Actinoalloteichus fjordicus: one gene and its partner. The protein of the gene in region 1 interacts with the protein of each later gene in a pairwise test. Links are inferred from orthologs where the notes say so. Each region holds a gene or a part of one and is shown on either strand. Other genes may lie near its edges.

Evidence for each region.
Region 2: the proteins of uvrB (region 1) and uvrA interact in binary tests that used the Escherichia coli proteins (3 or more experiments, as listed by UniProt). The link is inferred for Actinoalloteichus fjordicus from one-to-one orthologs.

The regions. Positions count from the first base shown.
Region 1 is NZ_CP016076.1:2,386,200-2,389,499, reverse strand. What follows is about bases 87-3,072. They hold uvrB (excinuclease ABC subunit UvrB), read right to left. Parts: upstream 2,676-3,072; coding sequence 498-2,675; downstream 87-497. Other genes in these bases: UA74_RS10760 (DUF402 domain-containing protein), read left to right, coding at 2,884-3,072; UA74_RS10770 (VOC family protein), read right to left, coding at 87-429. Outside these bases: more of UA74_RS10770, read right to left, coding at 1-86; more of UA74_RS10760, read left to right, coding at 3,073-3,300. UniProt on the Escherichia coli protein: The UvrABC repair system catalyzes the recognition and processing of DNA lesions. A damage recognition complex composed of 2 UvrA and 2 UvrB subunits scans DNA for abnormalities.
Region 2 is NZ_CP016076.1:5,154,480-5,158,183, reverse strand. Bases 86-3,475 are described here. They hold uvrA (excinuclease ABC subunit UvrA), read left to right. Parts: upstream 86-422; coding sequence 423-3,275; downstream 3,276-3,475. Other genes in these bases: UA74_RS21770 (hypothetical protein), read right to left, coding at 3,368-3,475. Also shown: more of UA74_RS21770, read right to left, coding at 3,476-3,704. UniProt on the Escherichia coli protein: The UvrABC repair system catalyzes the recognition and processing of DNA lesions. UvrA is an ATPase and a DNA-binding protein. A damage recognition complex composed of 2 UvrA and 2 UvrB subunits scans DNA for abnormalities.

The DNA of each region.
Region 1 (3,300 bases):
CCGGACGCAGAACTCATTGCCCTCCGGATCGGTCAGGACGATGCACCAGCCGGTGACGCCGTCCACCTCGCGGAGCTCCGCCGCCCCCGCCTGCACCAGACGCTCGACGTGCGCCCGCGCCCTGGCCTTCTGCTCGTCCATGTCCGCGGCGCCCTCGCTGACGTGGACGTCGAGACGGACCCGGTTCCTCGCCGACCCGCCCTCGTGAACACGCTGGAACACCAGCCCGGGCCTGCTGCCCTCCGGATCGCGCACCGCGGCCCGGTCGTTCCAGCGCGCCGCGGGCAGGTTGACGGCCCGACCGAAGTCCTCCCACGTCGCGAAGCCCGCGGGCGGCGGCTCCAGCTCGTACACGAGAGCCTCCGCCCAGAAGTCGGCGAGCCGGGCAGGGTCGATCGCGTCGAACGTCACCTGAAAACCGATACTCATCCACTCACCTCGCCGTCGAGGCTAACCCCGCGCCCGGACGACGCGAAGATCATCGCGACGAGTCCGCTTCAGGACACCCCGGCGGCGTCCATCGACCGCAGTTCCTTCTTCAGGTCGGCGATCTCGTCGCGCAGCCTGCCCGCCAGCTCGAACTGCAACTCACGGGCCGCGTTCATCATCTGATCGGTGAGCTGCTGCACGAGATCGGCCAGCTCCGCCCTCGGCATCGAGGTGGTGTCCCGATCGGCCAGCACGCCCGCGCTGCCCCGAGGCTGTCCCCGCTCGCCGACCGGCTTGCGGCCTCGGGAGGCGTTGCGCCCGCCGACCTCGGTCGTCGCGGTGTCCTCGGCCTCGGAGTACACCTGATCGAGGATGTCGGCGATCCGCTTGCGCAGCGGCTGCGGATCGAGCCCGCGCTCCTCGTTGTAGGCGATCTGCTTGGCCCGCCGTCGGTCGGTCTCGTCGATGGCCCGACGCATCGAATCCGTCACCCGGTCCGCGTACATGTGGACCTCGCCGGACACGTTGCGCGCCGCGCGGCCGATGGTCTGGATGAGGCTGGTGCCCGACCGGAGGAAGCCCTCCTTGTCCGCGTCCAGGATCGCGACCAGCGAGACCTCCGGCAGGTCGAGGCCCTCGCGGAGCAGGTTGATGCCGATCAGCACGTCGAACTCGCCGAGGCGCAGCTGCCGCAGCAGCTCGACCCGACGCAGGGTGTCGACCTCCGAGTGCAGGTATCGCACCCGGATGCCCAGTTCGAGCAGGTAGTCGGTCAGGTCCTCGGCCATCTTCTTCGTAAGCGTGGTGATGAGCACCCGCTCGTCCCGCTCCGCACGCAGCCGGATCTCGTGCACCAGATCGTCGATCTGCCCGTCGGTCGGCTTGACCAGCACCTGCGGGTCGACCAGGCCGGTCGGGCGGATCACCTGCTCGACGAACTCACCGCCGGTCTGCCCCAGCTCGAAGGGGCCGGGGGTGGCGGACAGGTAGACGGTCTGCCCGATCCGATCGGAGAACTCCTCCCAGGTCAGCGGCCGATTGTCCAGTGCGCTGGGCAGCCGGAAGCCGTGGTCGACCAGGGTCCGCTTCCGTGAGGCGTCGCCCTCGTACATCCCGCCCACCTGCGGCACCGTGACATGGGACTCGTCCATGACGAGGAGGAAATCCTCGGGAAAGTAGTCGATGAGGGTCGCGGGCGCCGAGCCCGCCTCCCGGTCGTCCATGAAGCGGGAGTAGTTCTCGATCCCGGAGCAGAAGCCGACCTGGCGCATCATCTCGATGTCATAGGACGTGCGCATCCGCAGCCGCTGCGCCTCCAGCAGCTTGCCCTGTCCCTCCAGCCGAGCCAGCTGCGTCTCCAACTCGGCCTCGATCGAGTGGATCGCCTTCTCCATCCGGCCCGGTCCGGCGACGTAGTGGGTGGCGGGGAAGATCCGCACCTCCGTCAGCTCACGGACCACCTCGCCGGTCAACGGATGCAGGTAGTACAGCTTGTCGACCTCGTCGCCGAAGAACTCGATGCGGACGGCCAGCTCCTCATAAGCCGGGATGACCTCGACGGTGTCCCCGCGGACCCGGAACGTGCCTCGGCTGAAGGCCAGGTCGTTGCGGTCGTACTGGACGTCGACCAGTGCGCGCAGCAGCAGGTCGCGGTCGACCTCTTGGCCGACGGCCAGCGGGATGGAGCGGTCGAGGTAGGACTGCGGAGTGCCCAGGCCGTAGATGCAGGACACGGAGGCGACCACAATGACGTCGCGCCGAGTCAGCAGACTCATCGTCGCCGAGTGCCGCAGTCGCTCGACGTCCTCGTTGATCGAGGAGTCCTTCTCGATGAAGGTGTCGGTCTGCGGGACGTACGCCTCGGGCTGATAGTAGTCGTAGTAGCTGACGAAGTACTCCACGGCGTTGTCCGGGAAGAATCCGCGCAACTCGTTGGCGAGCTGGGCGGCCAGCGTCTTGTTCGGCGCCATCACCAGCGTCGGTCGCTGCACCTTCTCGACCAGCCAGGCCGTGGTCGCCGACTTGCCGGTTCCGGTCGCGCCGAGCAGCACGACGTCGCGCTCGCCCGCACGCAGGCGCTTCTCCAGCTCGGCGATCGCCTGCGGCTGGTCCCCGGCAGGCTCGTAGTCGCTGACGACGCGGAAGCGGCCGTCCGAGCGGGGGACGTCGCTGATCGGACGGAACTGGGAGGAGGCGGTCACCGGTGCATCTGCCACGCCGACCAGCGTAGGCCTGCCCTCCGACATCGTCCGTCGTCGTGGGCGACGCCACTGTCGTGCCGAGTCACACCACTGTCATCACACCACCGTCGTCACACCACTGTCGCGCCGCCCCGGCGGCTCGAAGACCACCCGCGACATGCTCGGGTCGGCCACCCGTCGGGCGGACCTGTCGCCACAGCACTTACACGATCGGGGGATCACGCTACGGTCACGGATTAGGCAGTATGGGTGTATGAGCGTCGAGGTTCAGATCGCGTCGCACGTCCACGCGCCCAAGGTCGAGACGTTCGACCTGGACCGCATGACCAATACCGATCCCAAAGGGATCGTCCGCACCGTGGACCGCTTCGAGGTTCACCCGTTCGGGCTGTTTCTCGCTCGGCCGGTCGTCGGACACCACCGCATCGCGTACCTCCGCTCCTGGCTGCTCCCGGAACTGGGCCTTCGGGTGACGGACTACGACCTGCACCCCGGCGCGGTGCCCGACTGCGATCTCTACCTGGACCTGGTGGCGGTGACGCCGGGAAGGACCAGCTGGACGAGCGTCGACCACTATCTCGACCTGTTGGTCTGGACGGGCCGAGGCATCACCGTCGTGGACTCCGACGAGCTGTTGGCCGCGCTCGCCGCCGACCTGCTCGACCCCGCC
Region 2 (3,704 bases), 2.8 Mb from region 1 along the record:
CTCCTCGAGAGGCTGTGGATGTGAAAGGTGGATCTCTGCCATGACTGCTTCTCTCCCCGACTTCAGGGGACGTGCCTTGCACCTCCAGCGTATGCCTGATTCGACTGACGTAGGAAGCACCCGATCGGGGACTTGCCCACTACTTCGAGTCGTCTCAATTACAGAGGGTCGCAATCTATGTCGCTGATGTGAGGCTAGGCACTCCAACGGCGGGTTGCCCCTCTGCGCGCAGTCACGAAGACCGGTTCCTGTCAGTGCTCAGACCTAGCATGGAGGCTGACCTGCGCCCGCTCGGGTGTACGACTCGCCGAGCGCGATGCCCCAGGTCTGCGGCGGGTGCGCAACCCTGTCGCACAGAAAATCTCGACCGACTCGGGCCGGTGACATCTCGCTCGGGCACGTGATCAGTTGAAGGGACCACAGTGTCAGACCGCCTCGTCGTTCGCGGCGCTCGCGAACACAACCTCCGCGGTGTCGACCTGGACCTGCCCAGGGACAGCCTCGTCGTGTTCACCGGACTGTCCGGCTCCGGGAAGTCGAGTCTCGCCTTCGACACCATCTTCGCGGAGGGTCAGCGTCGTTACGTGGAGTCGCTGTCCGCCTACGCGCGGCAGTTCCTCGGGCAGATGGACAAGCCCGACGTCGACTTCATCGAGGGCCTCTCGCCCGCGGTGTCGATCGACCAGAAGTCGACCAACCGCAACCCCCGTTCCACGGTCGGCACCATCACCGAGGTCTACGACTATCTCCGGCTGCTCTACGCACGTGCAGGCAAGCCGCACTGCCCGACGTGCGGCCACGCGATCAGCAGGCAGACCCCGCAGCAGATCGTCGACCAGGTCCTCGACCTGCCGGAGGGCACCCGGTTCCAGGTGCTCGCCCCCGTCGTGCGTGGGCGCAAGGGTGAGTACGTCGACCTCTTCGCCGAGCTGCCCACCCAGGGCTACTCGCGAGTGCGGGTCGACGGCGCGGTGCACCCGCTCACCGACCCGCCCAAGCTGAAGAAGCAGGAGAAGCACGACATCGAGGTCGTGATCGACCGGCTCGCCGTGAAGGCCTCGGCGAAGCAGCGGCTGACGGACTCGGTCGAGACGGCACTGCGGCTGGCCGACGGGCTCGTCGTGCTCGACTTCGTCGACCTCCCCGAGCACGACGCCGGTCGGGAGCGCCGGTTCTCCGAACGGATGGCCTGCCCCAACGGCCACTCGCTGGCCGTGGACGATCTCGAACCCCGTTCCTTCTCGTTCAACTCGCCCTACGGCGCCTGCCCCGAGTGCACCGGACTCGGGGTGCGCAAGGAGGTCGACCCCGAGCTGGTGGTGCCGGACGACGAGCTGTCGCTCGCCGAGGGCGCCATCGCGCCATGGGCCTCCGGCCAGACCGCGGACTACTTCACCCGGCTGCTGGAGTCGCTGTCGGAGAAGGTCGGCTTCCGCATGGACCTGCCGTGGCGCGGCCTGCCCGCCCGCGTGCAGAAGGCCGTGCTGCACGGCATCGACGAGCAGGTACACGTCCGCTACAGCAACCGCTACGGACGGGAGCGGTCGTACTACGCCGCGTTCGAGGGCGTCATCCCCTTCCTGGAGCGCAGGCAGGAGCAGACCGAGTCCGAGTTCATGCGGGACAAGTACGAGGGCTACATGCGGGAGGTGCCCTGCCCGGCCTGCCGGGGCACGCGGCTCAAGCCGGAGATCCTGGCCGTGACGCTGGCGCACCGTGACCAGGGCGACAAGTCGATCGCCGAGGTCTGCGCGATGAGCGTCGTGGAGTGCGCCCGCTTCCTCGAAGGACTCGCCCTGGGCGAACGCGAGGAGATGATCGCGGGCCGCGTTCTCAAGGAGGTCGCCGCCCGACTGGGCTTCCTGCTCGACGTGGGCCTGGACTACCTGTCCCTGGACCGGGCGGCGGGCACGCTCTCCGGCGGCGAGGCCCAGCGGATCAGGCTGGCCACCCAGATCGGCTCCGGGCTGGTCGGCGTGCTGTACGTGCTGGACGAACCGTCCATCGGCCTGCATCAGCGGGACAACCACCGGTTGATCGAGACGCTGAGCAGGCTTCGCGACCTGGGCAACACGCTGATCGTCGTGGAGCACGACGAGGACACCATTCGCGCCGCGGACTGGGTGGTCGACATCGGCCCCGGCGCGGGGGAGCACGGCGGGAAGGTCGTGCACAGCGGCTCTTACCAGGAGCTGCTGGCCAACGAGGAGTCACTGACTGGCGCGTACCTGGCCGGTCGTCGGGCCATCCCGGTGCCGGACAAGCGGCGGGCGATCGATCGCAGGCGACGGCTCACCGTCGTCGGCGCGCGCGAGCACAACCTGCGCGGCATCGACGTGTCCTTCCCGCTCGGGTGTCTGGTCTCCGTCACGGGCGTGTCGGGCTCGGGCAAGTCGACGCTGGTCAACGACATCCTGGCGCGGGTGCTGGCCAACAAGCTCAACGGGGCGCGCCAGGTGCCGGGCAGGCACACGCGGGTGACCGGACTCGACAACGTCGACAAGCTGGTGCAGGTCGACCAGTCGCCCATCGGACGCACGCCGCGCTCGAACGCCGCGACCTACACCGGGGTCTTCGATCACGTCAGGAAGCTGTTCGCCGCGACGACCGAGGCGAAGGTGCGCGGCTACCAGCCGGGCCGGTTCTCGTTCAACATCAAGGGCGGCCGCTGCGAGGCGTGTGCGGGCGACGGCACGATCAAGATCGAGATGAACTTCCTGCCCGACGTCTACGTGCCCTGCGAGGTCTGCCGAGGCGCCCGGTACAACCGGGAGACGCTGGAGGTCCACTACAAGGGCAAGACGATCGCCGACGTGCTGGACATGCCGATCGAGGAGGCGGCGACGTTCTTCGAGCCGATCACCGCGATCCACCGGCATCTCAAGACGCTGGTGGACGTCGGCCTCGGCTACGTGCGGCTCGGCCAGCCTGCCCCGACGCTCTCCGGCGGCGAGGCACAGCGGGTCAAGCTGGCCACCGAACTCCAGAAGCGGTCGACCGGACGCACCGTCTACGTGCTCGACGAGCCGACCACCGGCCTGCACTTCGAGGACATCCGCAAGCTGCTCGGCGTGATCAACGGACTGGTCGCCAAGGGCAACACGGTGATCGTGATCGAGCACAACCTCGACGTCATCAAGACGTCGGACTGGGTGGTCGACATGGGGCCGGAGGGCGGCTCCGGCGGCGGCACCGTGGTCGCCGAGGGAACGCCGGAACAGGTGCGGGCCGACGAGGCCAGCCACACCGGCCGCTTCCTGGCCCAGGTGCTCTGATCGGCGTCTCACCGGGTCGGGTTCCCGACTCGGCCCGGTGAGATCGCACCGTCGGCTGTGACTGCCCGCGGGCGGCAGCACGCGAGCCCGACTCATGCTCGGCGTCGCGGCCACGACAGCGCGATCACCGCCGCACCGCCGAGCAGGAGCAGCCCGATCGACACGGTGGGCGGAGGCCCCGAGATCGTCGCCACGAGCTCGTGGTCACCGGGGAACACCGTGTCCAGCGGCGTGGCGTAGGCGCGGCTCAGCTCGACTCCCGGCATCGCCTCCACGTTCTGCGCCTGCGCGGCCGCCGAGATCGCGGCGACGATCGCAGCGGCGGCGACGCCGAGGCAGAAGACCACCGGCGTCCCGTCGACGGGACGCACCCGGCGCCGAGCCTCGGCGCGCGCGACCACCGGCGCAGCGAGCGCGAGCAGCGTCATG